One region of the Achromobacter mucicolens genome, then DNA from elsewhere that is predicted to be linked to it. Evidence: predicted binding sites of a transcription regulator. Region 1 holds the regulator's gene; the other holds the start of a gene.
What was found. The regulator FNR, encoded in region 1, switches genes on or off when oxygen is low (the NO sensors DNR and NnrR bind a similar motif). The targets are predictions, from matches to a motif close to TTGATNNNNATCAA.
Positions count from the first base shown of each region.

Region 1 (4,209 bases):
GCGCAGGATGGCGATGGTGGACTCCACGTCGGGCTCGTCGACCAGCACCTTCTGGAAGCGCCGCTCCAGCGCCGCATCCTTTTCGATGTACTTGCGGTATTCGTCGAGCGTGGTCGCGCCAATGCAGTGCAGTTCGCCCCGCGCCAGCGCCGGCTTGAGCATGTTGCCCGCGTCCATCGCGCCTTCGGCCTTGCCCGCGCCCACCATGGTGTGCAGTTCGTCGATGAAGACGATGTTGCGGCCGTCGTCCTGGCCCAGCTCTTTCAGCACGGCCTTCAGGCGTTCTTCGAACTCGCCGCGGAACTTGGCGCCCGCCAGCAGCGCAGCCAGGTCCAGCGACAACACGCGCTTGCCGCGCAGGGTCTCGGGCACCTCGTCGTTGACGATGCGCTGCGCCAGGCCTTCGACGATGGCGGTCTTGCCGACGCCGGGTTCGCCGATCAGCACGGGGTTGTTCTTGGTGCGGCGCTGCAGGATCTGGATGGTGCGGCGGATTTCGTCGTCGCGGCCGATGACCGGGTCGAGCTTGCCCTGGCGGGCGCGCTCGGTCAGATCAAGCGTGTATTTGGACAGGGCTTCGCGGTTGGCCTCGCCTTCCGCGCCGGAGACGTTTTCGCCGCCGCGCACGGCGTCGATCGCGGCTTCCAGGGCCTTTTTCTGCAGGCCCGCCTCGCGCAGGATGCGGCCGGCCTCACCCTTGTCGTCGGCCAGCGCAAGCAGGAACAGTTCGCTGGCGATGTAGGTGTCGCCGCGGCGGGCGGCTTCCTTGTCGGTGCGCGTCAGCACGCCTTGCAGGTCGCGGCCCACCTGGACGTTGTCATCGCCCTGCACTTGCGGCAGGGACTTGAGCGCCGTCTCCAGGGCGGGGCCCAGACGGTTTACCGCAACGCCCGCCCGCGCCAGCAGGCTGCCGGCGCCGCTGTCGGAATCCGACAACAGGGCGGACAGCACGTGGACGGGTTCGATATAGGGGTGATCGTTGCGGGAGGCCAGACTTTGCGCGTCGGCCAGCGCTTGTTGGAACTTGGTCGTAAGTTTGTCGAATCGCATAATGGTCGTATTGGCTTGTGGGGAGCCTGACCGATACGTGCCGGCTGGCTCGATAACCTGAATATGTGGCCGGATGAGACAATTTCAACACCCGGCGCCCCTCATGGTCGTTTTCGACGTGCAGCAGCAAACTTATCGATGAGCATATACGTTTTTGTGTACGGAACCCTACGGGCAGGCGAAATCAACGACCTCGCCCGGGCCGCCGCACGGCGCGGCCTGCCCCCGGCCAGCCATGTCGGCGCCGCCAGCGTGCCCGGCATGCTGGTCGATTTTGGCGACTGGCCCGGACTCATCCCCGTGGACGACGGCAGGCGGGTCCGCGGCGACGTCTTCCGCGTCGGCACGGCGCTGCTCGCCCTGATGGACGAGATCGAGGAATACGAGCCCGGCAAGCCTTGCTGCTTCGTGCGCAGGACGGTCTGCGCCCGCCTTGAAGGCCCCGGCGAACCCCTATTGCTGCACTGCGAGTACTACCCGATCGATCCCGCGTGGCGGGCCACGGCGATCGATATCGCCGGGGACGACTGGATCGTCCACCGTGTTTCCCGGACAACGCCGGACGACCGGAAGGGCCCCTCGTAAGACGTCCGTAGTAACAACGGACTACAATAGACGCCTGTCTCGTGCTTCACACCCGTTCCGGCGCCCGCCGCGCAATGGGCACTCTAAAGGTCATCGTATGCAAAAACGGGTCCCCATTGCCCCTGATGCCGCCCACTGTTCCACGTGCATGCTGGGCCATGTCTGCGTCCCCGTGGGCATGGCAGCCGCTGAAGTCGAAAAGCTGGACGAGCTGGTGAAAGAACGCGTCCGCGTCGAAAAAGGCAAGACGCTCTACTCGCTGGATCATCCGCTGGACGCCGTGTACGGCGTGCGCTTCGGCAGCCTCAAGACGCAACTTGAAGACGCCACCGGCCAGATCCAGATCACCGGCTTTCACCTGCCCGGCGAGATCGTCGGCATGGACGGCATGCTGGACGGCAAGCACGTGTCGGCCGCCGTGGCGCTCGAAGACTCCGAGGTCTGCGTCATCCGCCTGAACGAAGTCGATCGCGTGGCCTCGCACCTGCCCTCGCTGCAGCAGCAGTTCCGCCGCCTCATGAGCCGCGAAATCACGCGTTCGCACCAGATGCTCGCGTCGCTGGGCTCCATGCGTTCGGAACAGCGCCTGGCCGCTTTCCTCCTGAACCTGTCGCAGCGTTATGCCTCGCTGGGCTATTCCTCGACCGAGTTCGTGCTGCGCATGAGCCGCGAAGAAATCGGCAACTACCTGGGCCTGACGCTGGAAACGGTGAGCCGGCTGTTCTCGCGTTTTGCGCGCGACGGTCTCATCAAGATCAACCAGCGCGAAGTCCGCATCCTGGACCTGCCGGCGCTCAAGCAACTGCTGGGACACGAGAGCTGCTGAGCAGTCGCCGCGCCATGCGTCGGGCGCCTGCCCTCCTGCCTGCCGCGCTGGCGGTGGCCGCCGTGCTGGCATTTGCCAGCGCGCACGCCCAGACGCCGCTGCCGGACCCTTACGACTACGACGAAGCCACGCCCGCGCCCAAGCGCGCGGCGCCGCTGCGCTGGCAGACCGTTGAACTGGGTCGGCCCGGTCACCGGTACAAGATGCCGGTCTACGCCAACCGCGACTTGACCAAGGACGATCTGCGCGGCATCAAGCAGGTGCTCATCGTCATCCACGGCGTCAAGCGCGACGCCGACCAATACTTCGAAACCGCCGCGGCGCTGGTCGCCGCCGACCCGGCGCGCGCCGGCGACACGCTGGTGCTCGCTCCCCGGTTTTCCGGCTCCATCGACTCCGGGTTTGCCGGCATGGCCGCCTGGCGCAAGGCCAGCTGGGAAGACGGCCAGGAAAGTATTCAGGCCGCAGGCCGCCCAGCCCCCGTCGCCTCGTTCCAGGTCCTGGATGATTTGCTGCGCAGCCTGAACGACCGCAAACGGCTGCCGTCGCTGACCGGGCTGGTGCTGGCCGGCCATTCCGCCGGCGCGCAACTGGTGCACCGGTACGCGGTGCTGAACAATCTGGATGGCGCACTGCGCCGCGACGGCCTCACGCTGCGCTACGTGATTGCCAATCCGTCGTCCTACCTGTACCTGACCAACGAACGGCCCCGCGCCGACGGCAAAGGCTATGCGCCGTACGAGCGCGGCATCTGCCCGACCTACAACCAGTACAAGTACGGCACCGACAAGCTGCCCGCCTACGCCCGCGAAACCGACGACGCCACGCTCTTCGTGCGCTACGCCGCGCGCGATGTGGTCTACCTGCTGGGCGGCGCCGACAACAACCCCGAACACCGCCTGCTGGACAAGGCCTGCGGCGCCGAAGCCCAGGGTGCCACCCGGCTGGCGCGCGGCACGGGCTACGTCCAGTACGAACACGTACTGGCCGCGCGCGGCGGCAAGCCCGTCACCCTGCGCCACACCGCCTTCGAAGTCGGCGGCGTCGGCCACGACGGCAAGCGCATGTTCGGGTCGATCTGTGGCGTTCGGGCGCTGCTGGGCGGCGACGCCCAGGCTAGCCGCACCGCCGCGGCCTGCGACATCATCAAGCCTCGCGCGAAATAAGCGCTCCCCCTAGGGAAATTCCGCAGCCTCCCGCCTTGACAGGCGTTCGTGGCAGGCCTAAAACTTAACCTTATGGTTAAGTTAAATGATGACGCCCTCGATGCCATCTTTTCCGCGCTGGCCGATGGCACGCGGCGCCGGGTGCTGGCCGACCTGGAAAACGGCACGGCCTCGGTCAGCACGCTGGCCCAGCCGCATGCCATGTCCCTGCCCGCTTTCATGAAACACCTGCGGGTGCTGGAAGACGCCGGACTCATCGCGCGCGCCAAGGATGGCCGGGTCGTGAGCTGCACGCTGTCTCCCGCCCCCCTGGGCGCCGCCGCCGGCTGGCTGGCGCGCTACGAGAAGTTCTGGACGGGCCAACTGGATTCGCTGGCGCGATACCTGTATCACGAAGAGGAAATCCATCCATGGAAAACCGACTCTCCCCCATCGAGTTGCGGCTCCAGCGACGCTTTGACGCCCCCGTCGAACGTGTCTGGCGCGCCTGGACGGACCCGCAAGCGCTGATGCGCTGGTTTGGCCCGGCAGGCACGCAGCGCGTGCTGCTGGCCGAAACCGACGTGCGGGCGGGTGGCGCCT
Region 1 covers NZ_CP123364.1:3,476,856-3,481,064, forward strand. The annotation lists gene clpB (ATP-dependent chaperone ClpB) at 1-1,050, opposite strand, end outside; gene QEP15_RS15845 (gamma-glutamylcyclotransferase family protein) at 1,189-1,635, shown strand; gene fnr (fumarate/nitrate reduction transcriptional regulator Fnr) at 1,733-2,461, shown strand; gene QEP15_RS15855 (hypothetical protein) at 2,476-3,627, shown strand; gene QEP15_RS15860 (ArsR/SmtB family transcription factor) at 3,700-4,137, shown strand; gene QEP15_RS15865 (SRPBCC family protein) at 4,038-4,209, shown strand, end outside.

Region 2 (4,209 bases), 670 kb from region 1:
CAGGCGCTCTGGCGCCGCATCAAGGTAAAGCCCACATCGACCCGCATTCCCTCGTTGGCCAGTCCGTCCAGCCGGTCGATGATGGCGCGCGCGGCCTGTCCGCCGATCAGCGAGCCGTCGATGCGCACGGTCGTCAAGGGCGGGGTGGTGGCGGCGGCGTAGGCCTGGTCGCCAAATCCCACGACGGCCAGGTCGCCCGGCACCTGTCTGCCCAGTGCGGCGGCTTCGAGCAGGACCCCCATCGCAATCATGTCGGTGCTGCACACGACGGCGTCGGCATCGGGCACGCGTGCCAAGAGTTCCGCCAGGCCGCTGCGGCCGGCGCCCATCGTGGCTGGCGCGGGAATCAGCACGTGCGGTGTATCCGAATCCGGGGCGATCAAGCGCAATTCGCGCGCCGCCGCCGTGAAACCTTGCAAGCGGCGTCCGGCGCGCGGATCGTCGCCGATGACGGCGACAGGCCGGCGCCGTCCCGTCTCGGCCAAGAACTGCGCCACGCAGCCGCCCGCCGCCTCGTGCGAAAAACCGATCAGCATGTCCACCGGGTCGTCCGTCCAATCCCAGGCTTCCACGACGGGAATACGGGCGGCGCGCAATTGGGTGCGCCCCGTCGGGGTGAGCACGGTGCGCATCATGACCACGCCGTCGGGCCGCCGGCCCAGGATCGCTTGCAGGGCCGCGACTTCCTGCTCGGGGTCGTATCCGCTTTCGGTCAGCATCATCTGATAGCCATGCCGGGACAAATGCAGGCTGAGCGTCTGCAGCGCTTCCAGAAACACGGGGCTGCCCAGCGTTGGCACCGTCACCGCCACCAGACGGCTGCGGCCGCTTGCCAGGCCGCCCGCCACCAGATCCTGGACATAACCCGTCTGGGCGATGGCCTCGTGGATCAGTTTGACGGTGCGCTCGGGCACGTTCTCGGGGGCGTTCAACACCCGCGATACCGTGTGCATCGACATCCCCGCCACGCGCGCGACGTCGGCAATGGTCACCCGGCCCGACCCGCGCCGTGGCGCGCGGGGGGTGGCAGGCTTGCGGCGACGCTCAGTCGGTTGCGTGGGCATGCGGCTTCTCTGGGAATCGGGACAGGCCGGAATTGTACCGAGCCGCCACCCTGCAAAACGCCACGGGGTGCGGCAAATGCCGCACCCCGTGGCGAGTATGGGCGCAAAGCGATCAGGCGAAGTCGAGCACGATGCGGCCTTCGATCTGGCCCTTCTTCATGCGGTCGAACACGCTGTTGATGTTGTCCAGGCTTTCGGTGGCGACGGTGGCGTGGACCTTGCCTTCTTCGGCAAACTGCAGCGATTCCTGCAGATCCAGCCGGGAGCCCACGATGGAACCGCGCACCGTCACGCCATTGAGCACCATGTCGAAGATCGACAGCGGGAAGTCTCCTGGCGGCAGGCCGTTCAGCGAAATCGTGCCGCCCCGGCGCACCATCCCCAGCGCCTGTTCGAAGGCCTTGGGCGATACCGCCGTGATCAGCGCGCCATGCGCGCCGCCGATTTCCCGCTTCAGGTAGGCGGCCGGATCGGTGTTCATCGCGTTGACGGTGACTTCCGCGCCCAACCGGCGCGCGAAGTCCAGCTTGGCGTCATCGATGTCCACGGCCGCCACGTTCAGGCCCATCGCCTTGGCGTACTGGACCGCCATGTGACCCAGGCCGCCAATGCCCGAAATGACCACCCAGTTGCCCGGCCGGGTGTCCGTCATCTTCAGGCCCTTATAAACCGTGACGCCGGCGCACAGCACCGGCGCCACGTCGACAAAGCCGACGTTCTTGGGCAGCAGGCCCACGTAGTCGGCTGCCGCCAGCGCGTATTCGGCAAAGCCGCCGTTGACGGAGTAACCCGTGTTCTGCTGCTGCTCGCAAAGGGTTTCCCAGCCGCCCAGGCAGTGTTCGCAATGTCCGCAGGCGGAATACAGCCAGGGGATCCCGACCCGGTCGCCTTCCTTGACGTGGGTGACGCCGGCGCCCACGGCCACGACGTGGCCAACGCCCTCGTGGCCGGGAATGAAAGGGGGATTGGGTTTGACGGGCCAGTCGCCTTCCACGGCGTGCAGGTCCGTGTGGCAGACGCCGCAGGCTTCGATCTTCACCAGGAGCTCGCCCGGGCCCGGGCGCGGCACGGCGACTTCCTCGATCACCAGGGGTTTGCCAAATGCGCGTGCAACTGCGGCCTTCATGGTTTTTTCCATCGCTACCTCCGAAGTCTGATCAGTTTCACTATGCTCGAACGCTTGCGCGCTCAAATCCATGATGTACATCAATCGGCGCGGGAAGGTCGAGATCGTTACAGGTTCGGGGCCGTATTGCCCCTGGAGAGGGAGTCGTCGTACAGTCGATCGCAGGCGCGCCGGTCCCGGCAGCGTGTCGCCGATGCCCAGGAGCTCCCATGTGTGAAATCTTCATCCGCGCCACCGAGCATTCGTATGCGTGCGAAACCCGGTCCTTGCGCCTGCACGGCGTGGCGACCAGCCTGCGGCTCGAGCACCTGTTCTGGCAGGTCCTCGAAGAAATCGCCGGCCGTGACGGCCTGCGGGTCACCCAACTGATCGAACGCCTGTACGACGAACTGGTCGAGTACCGCGGCGAGGCCGCCAACTTCACCTCGTTCCTGCGCGTGTGCTGCCTGCGGTATCAGCTGTTGCAGGCCGAGGGCCGGATCCCGCGCGATGCCAGCGTGCCGATCCGTTCGCTCAACGCGCAAGCCGTCCTGGAAGGGCTGCCGCCTTCGCTCTGCGACGCCCAGCCCGTCCCCGCGAAGCGCCGCGCGGCGTGACCCGCTTTGCCGCACCATGCAAAAGGGCCCGATTAGATCGGGCCCTTCGTTTTGCCGTGTGAAGCGGTCAGGCTGGCATCAGCCGCCCGAGGCAATCGACGCCATGGCCACTTCGCTTTGCACGATGCGGCGGATGCGCACGGCATCGCCGATGCGCGAAAGCTTGCCCTGCGAATCCAGCAGCACGATGGCCAGATCGCGGCCGTTGATGCGCGCCAGCATCACCAGGCATTCGCCCGCTTCATTGATGTAACCCGTCTTGGACACCTTGATGTCCCAGTCAGGCTTGCGCACCAGCAGGTTGGTGTTGCGGAAGGTCTGCGTGCGGTTGTTGATCTCGACCTCGTACTCGGTATCGGTGGAGTAGCGATGGATCAGCGGGCGCTGCGACGCGGCGCGCAAGAGGCGGGCCAGGTCATGCGGCGACGACACGTTGTTGCTGGACAGGCCCGTCGGCTCGATGAACCGCGTGCTGGTCATGCCCAGCGACTGCGCCTTGGCGTTCATGGCGGCCACGAAGGCGCGCAGCCCGCCCGGATAGTGGCGGCCCAGCGCGTTGGCGGCGCGGTTCTCGGAAGACATCAGCGCCAGATGCAGCATGTCGCCGCGCGACAGCTTGGTGCCCACCCGCAGCCGCGACGTCGTGTGCTTGAGCTCGTCGACGTCCTCGTCGGTGATCTCCAGCATTTCGTCCATCGGCAGGTTGGCGTCCACCACGACGACGGCCGTCATCAGCTTCGAGATGGAAGCGATGGGGCGCACGACGTTTTCATTCTTGGCGAAGATGACCGTGGAAGTTTCAAGGTCTTGCACGTAAGCGGTGCTGGACCGCAGCGCGGCGGCTTCAGCGCGCGCCGAGGCGGCGGGTGGCGGCATGGCTGCGCTGGCTGCACCGGCGGCGGCTACGCGCCGGCCGCGTGCGGCCTTGTCCGTCTTGCTGCCCTTGCCGGCAGCGCCCGATTTCTTGGGCGGCGTGCCTTTCGCGGCCACCTGCTTGCCGCTCTTGGGCGGCGCCTTCTTGGCCGACGAGGATTTGGGCGGCGCCTTCTTGGCGGACGGCGCCGCCTGCTTGGCGGCGGCGCTCTTGCCGGAGCCCGCCTTGGGCGCCGGCGCTTTTTTGGCTTGTTGCGCCTTGCAGGCCGCCGACTTGGCGTTGGTCTTGCAAGGGTCGGAATTTTTGGCTGCTTGCGCCGCTGGGGGCAGGAGCGCGCACACCGCCAGCGCGGCAGGCGCTATGGCGTTCGCAATTGCACGTTTCCAGGAAAAGGCCATGGTTGGGCAGGCTTGTGGTCTGTGAGCAAATATTTCTTAAGCCGGCGTTTCGTCGGATCAGAAAAAGTCCAGATGAATTATGGGCTTACGCGTCGAATTTAAACAGCAATTTCAAGTAGTGCGCAAGGCGATTTGCAGGTTTTTCAGAAAA
Region 2 covers NZ_CP123364.1:4,149,504-4,153,712, reverse strand. The annotation lists gene QEP15_RS19010 (LacI family DNA-binding transcriptional regulator) at 1-1,064, opposite strand, end outside; gene adhP (alcohol dehydrogenase AdhP) at 1,177-2,202, opposite strand; gene QEP15_RS19000 (ribbon-helix-helix domain-containing protein) at 2,400-2,786, shown strand; gene pbpG (D-alanyl-D-alanine endopeptidase) at 2,865-4,058, opposite strand.
Region 2: a site for FNR is predicted at 2,261-2,274, ahead of adhP (alcohol dehydrogenase AdhP). Genes of this name have one in related genera too.